DNA from 2 places in the Chryseobacterium sp. 14P4.3.2 genome. Region 1 is predicted to be linked to the other one. Evidence: riboswitches for the same ligand, from Rfam matches in the RefSeq annotation. Region 1 holds a riboswitch; the other holds the start of a gene.

What was found. A riboswitch is a leader RNA that binds a small molecule or an ion and turns the genes downstream of it on or off. The one in region 1 is predicted to bind thiamine pyrophosphate.
Region 2: another riboswitch for thiamine pyrophosphate. It lies ahead of thiS (sulfur carrier protein ThiS); the one in region 1 lies ahead of thiM (hydroxyethylthiazole kinase).

What each region holds. Positions count from the first base shown of each region.
Region 1 covers NZ_JBYOKO010000012.1:71,585-76,771, reverse strand. Annotated here, with positions in the region: gene tenA (thiaminase II) at 1-507, opposite strand, end outside; gene thiD (bifunctional hydroxymethylpyrimidine kinase/phosphomethylpyrimidine kinase) at 494-1,327, opposite strand; gene thiE (thiamine phosphate synthase) at 1,324-1,959, opposite strand; gene thiM (hydroxyethylthiazole kinase) at 1,956-2,753, opposite strand; TPP riboswitch at 2,815-2,907, opposite strand; gene AC27VX_RS16900 (alpha/beta hydrolase fold domain-containing protein) at 3,103-4,137, opposite strand; gene AC27VX_RS16895 (DUF3037 domain-containing protein) at 4,161-4,544, opposite strand; gene AC27VX_RS16890 (HipA family kinase) at 4,531-5,187, opposite strand, start outside.
Region 2 covers NZ_JBYOKO010000006.1:107,033-112,219, reverse strand. Annotated here, with positions in the region: gene AC27VX_RS11160 (Crp/Fnr family transcriptional regulator) at 1-10, shown strand, start outside; gene panB (3-methyl-2-oxobutanoate hydroxymethyltransferase) at 73-888, shown strand; gene AC27VX_RS11150 (hypothetical protein) at 894-1,211, shown strand; gene AC27VX_RS11145 (RluA family pseudouridine synthase) at 1,223-1,900, shown strand; TPP riboswitch at 2,045-2,141, shown strand; gene thiS (sulfur carrier protein ThiS) at 2,199-2,405, shown strand; gene thiC (phosphomethylpyrimidine synthase ThiC) at 2,430-4,241, shown strand; gene AC27VX_RS11130 (thiamine phosphate synthase) at 4,238-4,825, shown strand; gene AC27VX_RS11125 (thiamine phosphate synthase) at 4,850-5,187, shown strand, end outside.

The DNA.
Region 1 (5,187 bases):
CACTGCCGCCGAAAATTCTTCTCCTGCATACGTAGCAATCCATTTTTCATAAGGATTATCAATTGTATTTTGAGTATGGTAAATATAATTTCCAACTTCTCTGTAAATCCAAAAGCAAGGAAGTACTGCTGCAACTGCTATTTCCACTGATTCCAAGGCTGCTGTACTTCTCAGGAAGTGAATATAATGATGGCAGGCAGGTTGTAAAATACCTTTATCATTCACTCCGAAATCTTTGAAATAGGATTCATGCAGTGCATTTTCCACCACAATAGCATTCTCCGCAAAGCGCATGAAAGTAAGCACATCCTGAAGATCCGGAATCTTGGCTGCAATCAGGGAAAGTGTTCTCCCGAAGTGTTCCAGATATAAAGAGTCCTGAGCCATATAAAAACGGAACTTTTCCTGCGGTAAGCTGCCGTCTGATAATTCTTTTATAAAGGGCATATCAAGAATAGACTGATAGCATTCTTCTATTGTGTTCCAGGTTTGTTCAGACCATTTCATTTTTGATCAGTTTTTGAGGGTTAAAAAAGTGGTTAAGCGGACCATTGCCAAGTCCTGTTTGTACATTCATTCCGTTTTCTATGGCTTGATAAATATAGCCCTGGCCTAAAGAAACAGCGTCATATAAATTTTTTCCCTGAGCAATATAGGCAGCGATTGCTGAAGAGAGGGTACAGCCGGAGCCATGGGTATTATTAGTGTTTAATTTTACCGTTTCAAAAGAATGGAAATTCTCATATTCGTCATAGAATAAAGAGGTAATCGCTGAGGTTGTCTGATGGCCCCCTTTAAGAAGAATCGTTTTACAACCCAATTTTTTGATCTTTCTTCCCGCTGTGTATAAATCTTCCAGAGTTTCTACTTTCATATCTGCTAAAATGGCTGCCTCATCCATGTTTGGGGTAATCACATCAGCAAGCGGAAAAAGCATTTCAGTAATTGCAGTGATGGTTTCTTCTTCAATCAGGTGATGCCCGCTGGTGGCTACCATTACAGGATCAAATACAATTGGTATTCTTTCATACTGAGCCAATGTAGAAACAATAGTCTCCACTAATTGCGGAGTATGAACCATTCCGATTTTAATAGCATCCGGAACAATATCATCCAAAATAGCTTTGATCTGATCAGCTACCGCTTCAACAGGAATAGAATATATTTTTCTTACTCCCTGGGTATTCTGTACAGGCAAAGCCGTTAATACAGATGTAGAAAAACAGCCTAAAGCAGAGGCCGTTTTGATATCCGCCTGAATACCAGCTCCTCCGCTTCCGTCAAAACCCGCAATGGTTAATACTGATGGGTATTTGTATTTTTTCATTTTAAAATTTCATTTTTTAATTCATACGCTGCTTTCTGAGGATTTTCTGCACTGCATATTGCCGAAACTACGGCAAGGCAATCTGCTCCTGCATGAATGATTGCTTTTGCATTTTTCAGATGAACGCTGCCTATGGCTACCAGAGGCTTTTCTGTAAGCTGTCTGATCTTTGCAATACCCTCAAGCCCCCATTCCTTAATCGTATCCGTTTTGGTATTGGTTTTAAATACAGGACTTATCCCAAGATAATCAGATACTGCAGTCTCTTCGCTTTCAAGTTGTATCAGATGTTCCACAGAATAACCAATCATTTTATCTTTAACCAAAGGAATTTGTCTCAGGTAAGTAGGTGCCGTATCACTGTTCCCAACATGAATTCCTGCTGAACTCACCTTTTCAGCAACCTCAATATTATCGTTAATGATAAGGGGAATTCCATATTTATCTGTGATCTCAAGAAGCTGTTTGGCTTTTTGAAGAAACAAATCAGTACTGTCGTTTTTTTCTCGTAACTGAATGATATCTACACCGCCAAGAATAGCCTGTTCTGCCACTTTTAGAAAATTTCTTCCAGCACAGTCGGCTTCAGAAATAACGAGGTAGAGTTGGTAAGGGAAACAATGTACACTCATTTCTGTTCGATTTTCAAATGACGGATAAATTCTTCCTCAGTGATGTTATATAGCTTATCGATCAGGTTGACCTGAAGACTTCCCGGACCTTTGCTTTCCTGAGCAGCCAGTTCTCCAGCGATGCCAAGCAATGCCATTGCCGCAGCAACCCCATTAACTTTAGCTTCCGTACATCCTATGAATGCGCCTATCAAAGCGGTGGCCGAACATCCTAGACCTGTCACTTTGGTCATCAGGGAATGTCCGTTTTTGATAAAAACAGTTTGGTCTGGGCTTAGGATAATATCAGCTTCACCGGAAATACAGACAATCGTATTGTATTGGCTGACCAGAATTTTACCGGCATCTATAGCCTCGCTGCTTTCTGCAGTACTGTCTACTCCCTTGGTGACTGTATTATTGATCTTAGCCAGTGCAATAATTTCAGAAGCATTTCCTCTGATCACTGTTGGGTGGTACTGTAAAAGCTGATGTAAAATCTGATCCCGGAATGACGTTGCTCCGGCTCCTACAGGATCTAAAACCCACGGCTTATAGATGGCGTCTGCCGTTTCAGCGGCCATAAGCATAGATTCAGACCCGTATTCATCAAGGGTTCCAATATTAATAACCACCGAATGGGCTATGTTGATCATTTCCCTGATTTCAGATTTTGCGTGGGCCATGATGGGAGATGCTCCTGCAGCCAAAAGAGCATTGGCTGTATTGTTCATAACCACATAATTGGTGATATTGTGAACCAGGGGAGAATTTTGTCGTACAAGCTGAACTTGCTGCCAGAGAATTTTTTCCATTGTTATCATTAAAATAAAAATAGCTTTAGGAAAAAATCTGAAACAAAGGTACATTAGCAGATAATGTAATTTTGCTTTTCCCTACGCCGGTGTAAGCCGGATCAGGTTCGAAGGGACTCTCTCAATTCTTTTCAGAATACCCCTAAAGCGAAACAAATGTATAAAAATTATCAGAGCAGACAAAAATCTTGCAACGGAATTTCTAGGGAAGACGGAGTATTTTTATCGTTAGCCGATAATATTTTATTGGCTGTAAAAATACCATTGGGTAATCGTAAAAATAAGCAAAGCTGGAAATAAATAGTACGGTTAACATATGGCTATCTATAAAATCCATATGTTACGTTTTCTATTTCTTCTGTGCGAGAATGAAATCCACCATCTGATCTGTCAGCTTATCCAGGTAAGCTTTATCAGTAGTGCCAAATCCATGTACTCCTTTATCTACAATGATTAAAGAAGTCTGAACCTTAGCTCTTTTTAATTTTCGGTATAATTTTTTTGATTGATTTAATGGAACTATTTTGTCGTTATTTCCCTGAACAATTAAAGTAGGAACAGCATCTGAAACAAAATAAACAGGAGATATGGTTTTGAAATAATCTATTGCCCTGTCCTGGTCTTTTTTGATGTCATATCCAGAAAGTCCTTTGACCAGATTTTGCTGCAGAGTGACAATTTTTTTTGAAATTAGCCCAATCATAGAAACAGGAATCGTACCCAATCTGGTATGGAAAAGCTTGTTGAGATCAGCAGGCCCATAATGATCAATAACATAATTTACTTTTGAAGAATAAGAAGCAAGTTCAGGACTTCCAATATAAGTGTTATCAGGAGTATAGGCTGCCATTAATGAAAGGTGAGCGCCTGCCGAAGCTCCAAAAAGTCCTATATTATTGATGTCAAAATTATATTTTTCCGCATTTTTTCTTACCCATCTTATTGCGTCTTTGGTATCTTCCAGAGGAAGAGGAAAGTGAATGCTGTCATTCAGAAGAGTATAATTGATGCTGATGACAGCATATTTTTCCGCCATTAGTTTGGCAATAGTAGCTTCCACATAGTTACCAGAATTGATGACTTTGCTTCCTTCTATCCAGCCACCGCCATGGACATAGATCATTACCGGAAGCTTTTCTGCTGAGACATTTTTAGGAGTATAAAGATCCAGCTTAATGGGGGCACCCTTTTTATTGGTTTTATAAGTGATATCTTCAGAAAAGTTGGAAATTTCAGGAAGTAATGTACTTTTTACAGCAGGGGCTTTAACGGTTGTTTGTGAAAAATTTTGTGAAAATAATAAACTAGAAATGCTTAAAAATAAAACAAAAAACAGGTTTTTGGAAAACCTGTAGTTTGATATGTTGTTGATGTATAAATTCATAATAAGATTTTTTGAGGGAAGTGTTATTTTACTAACTCCTCAAAAAGCTTACCAAAAGTAGTGTTCAGATCTTTTGATTTTCCGGGATGAGGTCTTGAAGTCTGTACAACGGCACTTCTTACGGCTGTCAGCCATCTGAAACGCTCCGGAATGTCCAGAAGGGCAATAGGACCGCCGTCTTTATCACCGCTGGCAATCTTATAAAAGCTTTCCAGATTCTGAATGATATCTTCATAGTTCAGTTTACTGTGCATCAGTTTGAATTTATCAGGACATAAATAAAACTCTGCCTTGATGAATTTTTCCTTTTTGGAAAACATCACCAGTCCGATATTGAAAAATTCCTCTCTTTCAACTTTGGGTACCAGGCGTATTACCGCGTATTCATATATTTTATCCTCTTGCATTTTTGGCTTCGTTTACAAAGATTTGAGAATTTTCGAATCTGGTTTTCAAAAACTGAAAATAGATCTCACGGATTTCTTCGGGTGTTTCATCGGCATCATTCCAGTGCAGCCAATCTTCAGGGATTAAATTGACTATTTCCCTGAAAAGGTTGGCATTCAGTACTTCATGAGCAAATTGATCAGCTTCATCCAGCATCTTGGCTTTTGGAAGCAGTACATGATCCTTTACGTATTTGAAAGGTGTTTTTGCAGCTGCATCAAAGTTCTGCCATGAGTGATGGAAGTAGAAGGAAGCTCCATTATCGATGATCCAGAGTTCTCTATTCCACATCAGCATATTCGTATTCCTGAACGTACGATCAATATTGGTAATGAAAGCATCCAGCCAGACAATTTTTGAAGCCAACAGAGGATCAACGCTTACTCCCGGATCATAAGTGATAGAGCCCGAAAGATAATGCAGTCCAAGGTTCAGACCTTCCGAAAACTTCAGCAGGTCCTGTATTTCTTCATCAGCTTCCGTCCTCCCGAAATCTGCATCAAGATTTACAAAAACAAGTTCAGGAATTTTCAACCCCAGTGCTTCCGTAATTTTTCCGCCTAAAAGTTCGGAGATCAGCATTTTTACCCCATGGCCGGCACC
Region 2 (5,187 bases), on a different contig from region 1:
AGTTTTATAAAAATCATACAAAACTTAAGTCGGCTATAGGCCGACTTTTTAACTTTTAAAAATAGATAAATTATGTCTGTTCACTCTGAAATTAAAAAAGTTACGACTGAAACCTTGCGTAAAATGAAATTCGACAAGGAAAAAATCACAATGCTTACCGCCTATGATTTTACCACAGCTAAGATGGTAGATGCAGGTGGAGTAGACGCAATTTTGATTGGAGACTCTGCAGCGAATGTAATGGCTGGTTTTGAAACTACATTACCTATTACGCTGGATCAAATGATTTATCATGCTCAAAGTGTGGTAAGGGGAACCGACAGAGCCTTAGTAGTAGCAGACTTACCTTTCGGAACTTATCAGAGTAATCCCGAAAAAGCGCTTGAATCTGCCGTAAGAATGATGAAAGAAGGGGGAGCTCATGCAGTAAAGATTGAAGGAGGTAAAGAAATTTCCAAATCAATCAAGAAAATTATCAATGCAGGTATTCCGGTAATGGGACATTTGGGGTTAACTCCACAGTCTATTTATAAATTCGGAACTTATAAGGTAAGAGCAAAAGAAGAAGCTGAAGCAGAAAAATTGATTGCTGATGCACAGCTTTTGGAAGAACTAGGCTGTTTTTCTGTGGTTTTAGAGAAGATTCCTGCTGAATTAGCTAAAAGAGTAACAGAAAGCATTTCTATTCCTACGATCGGTATTGGTGCAGGTGCAGATTGTGACGGTCAGGTTTTGGTGTATCATGATATGGTAGGGATGAACAAAGGTTTCAGTCCCAAATTTTTAAGAAGATACCTTGACCTTTACACAGAAATTACAGGAGCTGTTGCTCAATATGTAAAAGATGTGAAGAGTGTAGAATTTCCTAATGAAAACGAAAGTTACTAATCCACATGCAAAACCAACAACAATCTATCCAGGGAATATTATCCATATTAGCATTGATCTGTCTTGCTGTAGGCTGGTTTAATTTATTTTCTCCGGAAATCAATCATTTACTTTCAAGAAAAATTTTTTACGTTCTCATAGGCGCCAGTTTCTTTATTCAGGCTCCGCTGCTTACCAATAAGAACTTTGTGTATGCCATGTATGCAGCAGCAGCTATTTGTGTATTGGGAGCATTTATACCTGAAGATTCAAAACTTTCAGCCGTTAAAACAATTGGCCTTCTGGGAGGGATTATCCTGTCACTTTCAAATAGAAGAAGATAGACTGAAGAATTATGAAGGAGCAGATTATATATGAAGATAACCATCTTCTGGTGATTAATAAAAAAGTCGGACAGCTTGTACAAGGTGATAAAACCGGTGATGAATCACTATTAGAATCTATAAAGAATTTTATAAAAATAAGAGATGCTAAGCCGGGAAATGTTTTTCTCGGTTTAGTTCATCGTATAGACCGCCCAACTTCTGGATTGGTCATTTATGCTAAAACTTCCAAGGCTCTTTCCCGTCTTACTCAGATGGTAAAAAACCGGGAGATCAAGAAAACATATTGGGCAGTGGTGGCAAAAGAAATCATTCCACAGACCCAAAGGCTGGTTCATTATTTAAAGAAAAACGAAAAGAATAATAAAGCCATTGTTTTCACTAAAGTTACAGAAGGAGCAAAAGAAGCGATTTTAACCTATAATGTTATTAAGACATTAGATAATTATCTGCTGCTGGAAATTGATCTTGAAACCGGAAGACATCATCAGATCAGGGCTCAGCTATCAAAAACCGGAGTTCCAATAAAAGGAGACTTAAAATATGGCTCTCCACGTTCCAACCCTGATGGAGGAATTAATCTTCATGCAAGAAAACTGGAGTTTATTCATCCGGTCACTAAAGAAAAAATTGAAATTACAGCTCCCGTTCCGCAAAATGATGCTATTTGGAGAGCCTGTGAAAATTAAAACGATTACTTTATCCCCCTAAGATACGCTGATCAAACTTTTATGTATTCAGCGGCAAAAATACTAAACCATCTCAATTACGGGATGGTTTTTTACTTAATGTAAATTCAATTTTGTGCATTCTTAAAAAATAACTAACTTCGTCCCAGACTTTAGGGGTGTCTGTTATCAACAGACTGAGATTTTACCCTTTGAACCTGATCTGGATCATACCAGCGTAGGGAAAAGCTGATGACTTTTGCTGTACATTCTATTGTACAATAATGGCCATTCCTAAAGTGTATTTAAATAATTAGGAATGGAACTTATAATCAACCACACCCGAAAAACATTTGATATACTTCCCGAAAATCTGGAAGCTTTACTGGCTATTGAATTACCCGGAAAGAAAAAGGGTATTGCTGTAGCGCTCAACAACCGTATTATTCCGCTGTCCGCCTGGGAAGAAACCATCCTTAATGATAGAGATTCAGTTTTAATCATTACTGCCACTCAAGGCGGTTAATTCTCATATTTAATACCAATACTTATGGCTCATTCAATTACGTGTTCGCCATTTCCGAACTCAAAGAAAATCTATGTTGAAGGGAAAATACATCCTATCAGTGTAGCAATGCGTGAAATACAGCTTAGTCCCACCAAACTTACTAATGGAGGCTTTGAACATAATGCTCCGGTAACGGTTTATGATACGTCAGGCCCCTATACCGATGAAACCGCAGAAATTGATATTCAGAAGGGACTTCCGAGAATAAGGGAGCAATGGATCCTGGACAGAAAAGATGTCAGTATCCTGGAAGGAATTACATCAGAATACGGGAAAGCCCGTCTGGCGGATCCTCGTCTTGACGAACTGCGTTTTGCATATGATCATCAGCCTAAGGTGGCTCAGGAAGGAAAACAACTTACCCAGCTGTATTATGCAAAACAGGGAATTATCACTCCTGAAATGGAATATGTTGCCATCAGGGAAAACCAAAGAATAGAACAGCTTGAATCTGTTTCAAAAGAAATGGCTTTTCAGCATGCCGGAAACAGCTTTGGAGCCAATACACCGAAAACTAAGATTACACCGGAGTTTGTAAGAGATGAGATCGCTGCCGGAAGAGCTATTATTCCTAATAATATCAATCACCCGGAAAGTGAGCCGATGATCATCGGAAGAAATTTCTTGGTGAAAATTAATGCTAATATCGGGAACAGTGCCGTTTCATCAAGTATCGAAGAGGAAGTTGAAAAAGCAGTTTGGGCTTGCCGATGGGGAGCTGATACCATTATGGATCTTTCAACAGGGAAGAATATCCACGAGACAAGAGAATGGATTATCAGAAACAGTCCGGTTCCAATTGGTACCGTTCCAATTTATCAGGCTCTGGAAAAAGTGAAAGGAGTACCAGAGGATCTGACATGGGAAGTTTTTAGGGATACTCTGATTGAGCAGGCTGAACAAGGGGTTTCTTATTTTACGATTCATGCAGGAGTTTTATTACGTTATATCCATTTGACAGCCAATAGAGTAACAGGAATTGTGTCCAGAGGCGGATCTATTATGGCAAAATGGTGCTTATACCATCATAAAGAAAGTTTCCTGTATACTCATTTTGAAGAGATCTGTGAGATTATGAAAAAATATGATGTTGCCTTCTCTCTGGGAGATGGTCTGCGTCCCGGTTCTATTGCTGATGCCAATGATGCAGCTCAGTTTGCAGAACTGGAAACTTTAGGTGAACTGACAAAAATTGCATGGAAACACAATATACAGGTGATGATTGAAGGTCCCGGACACGTTCCTATGCATATGATTAAAGAAAACATGGAGAAACAGCTTGAAGAATGCCATGAAGCTCCATTCTATACCCTAGGACCTCTAACTACAGATATTGCCCCCGGTTATGATCATATCACTTCCGGAATTGGAGCTGCAATGATCGGATGGTTTGGTTGTGCCATGCTTTGCTATGTAACACCGAAAGAACATTTAGGACTTCCAAACAGAGATGACGTAAAAGTTGGAGTGATCACGTATAAACTGGCTGCACACGCTGCAGATTTGGCGAAAGGACATCCTGGAGCGCAATACAGAGATAATGCCTTAAGTAAAGCCAGATTTGAATTCAGATGGGAAGATCAGTTTAATCTTTCATTAGACCCGGAAACAGCAAGATCGTATCATGATGAAACTCTTCCCGCTGATGGGGCTAAAATTGCCCATTTTTGTTCTATGTGCGGACCGAAATTCTGTTCCATGAAAATTACTCAGGAGATCAGGGAGTCTGCAGAAAAAGGAATGCTGGATAAATCACAGGAATTTATTGAAAAAGGAAAAGAAATCTATATATGATCCTTGTTATCACTCCTGAACTGAAGGTTCGAAATGAAATAGACACTGTTAACCAGATGTTTCAGGAAGGGCTAGATCTGCTCCATATCAGAAAACCTCAAATGGCTCTACAGGAGATGATCGGCTATCTCAATAAGATTGATGCTTTATTTTATCCTCAGCTGGTTCTCCATACCCATTATGATCTGGGCAGAGATTTTGGGATTTCGAGATTTCATTTTAGAGAAATAGACAGGCTTGAAGAAAAACAAAGGCCTTTTACAGAGGAAAATGTCATCTCAACTTCTGTGCATGATATTACCACCTACAATGCTTTGGGAAAAGAATGGGAATATAGTTTCATAAGCCCGTTCTTTCCAAGTATTTCTAAAAAAGGATATGGTGAAAATTCAACAGTTTTGGAGAGTATAAAACACAGAAGGAACCCTGATGTAAAACTGATTGCTCTGGGAGGAATTGATCTTGCCCATATTCAGGAGGCTTTGGACGCCGGAGCGGATGGAGTTGCTTTGTTAGGGGCAGTTTGGGAGAGTGAAGAACCAATAAATAGTTTTAAAAAATGCATAAAAAATGCCCTTTTATAATCTCGGAACACATTCTTTATAAACATGGAAAAATTACAATACATATCGCAGGGAAACACAAAACAGGAACAGGAATTCAATATCCGGAAAGCTTTAGACCACGGAATACAATGGGTGCAGGTACGATGGAAAAATGCTCCTGAAAATGAATTGATAAGCCTTTGTGAATTATCAAAAAAATTATGTTCAGAATATAATTCAGTTTGTATCATTAATGATCATGTTCAGCTGGTAAAAAATATAGATGCTGATGGTGTTCATTTGGGGTTGAATGATGGTTCTGTAGAAGAAGCAAGACTTATTTTAGGGGAAAACAAATTCATTGGCGGAACAGCCAATACAATATCTGATATACTTCAAAG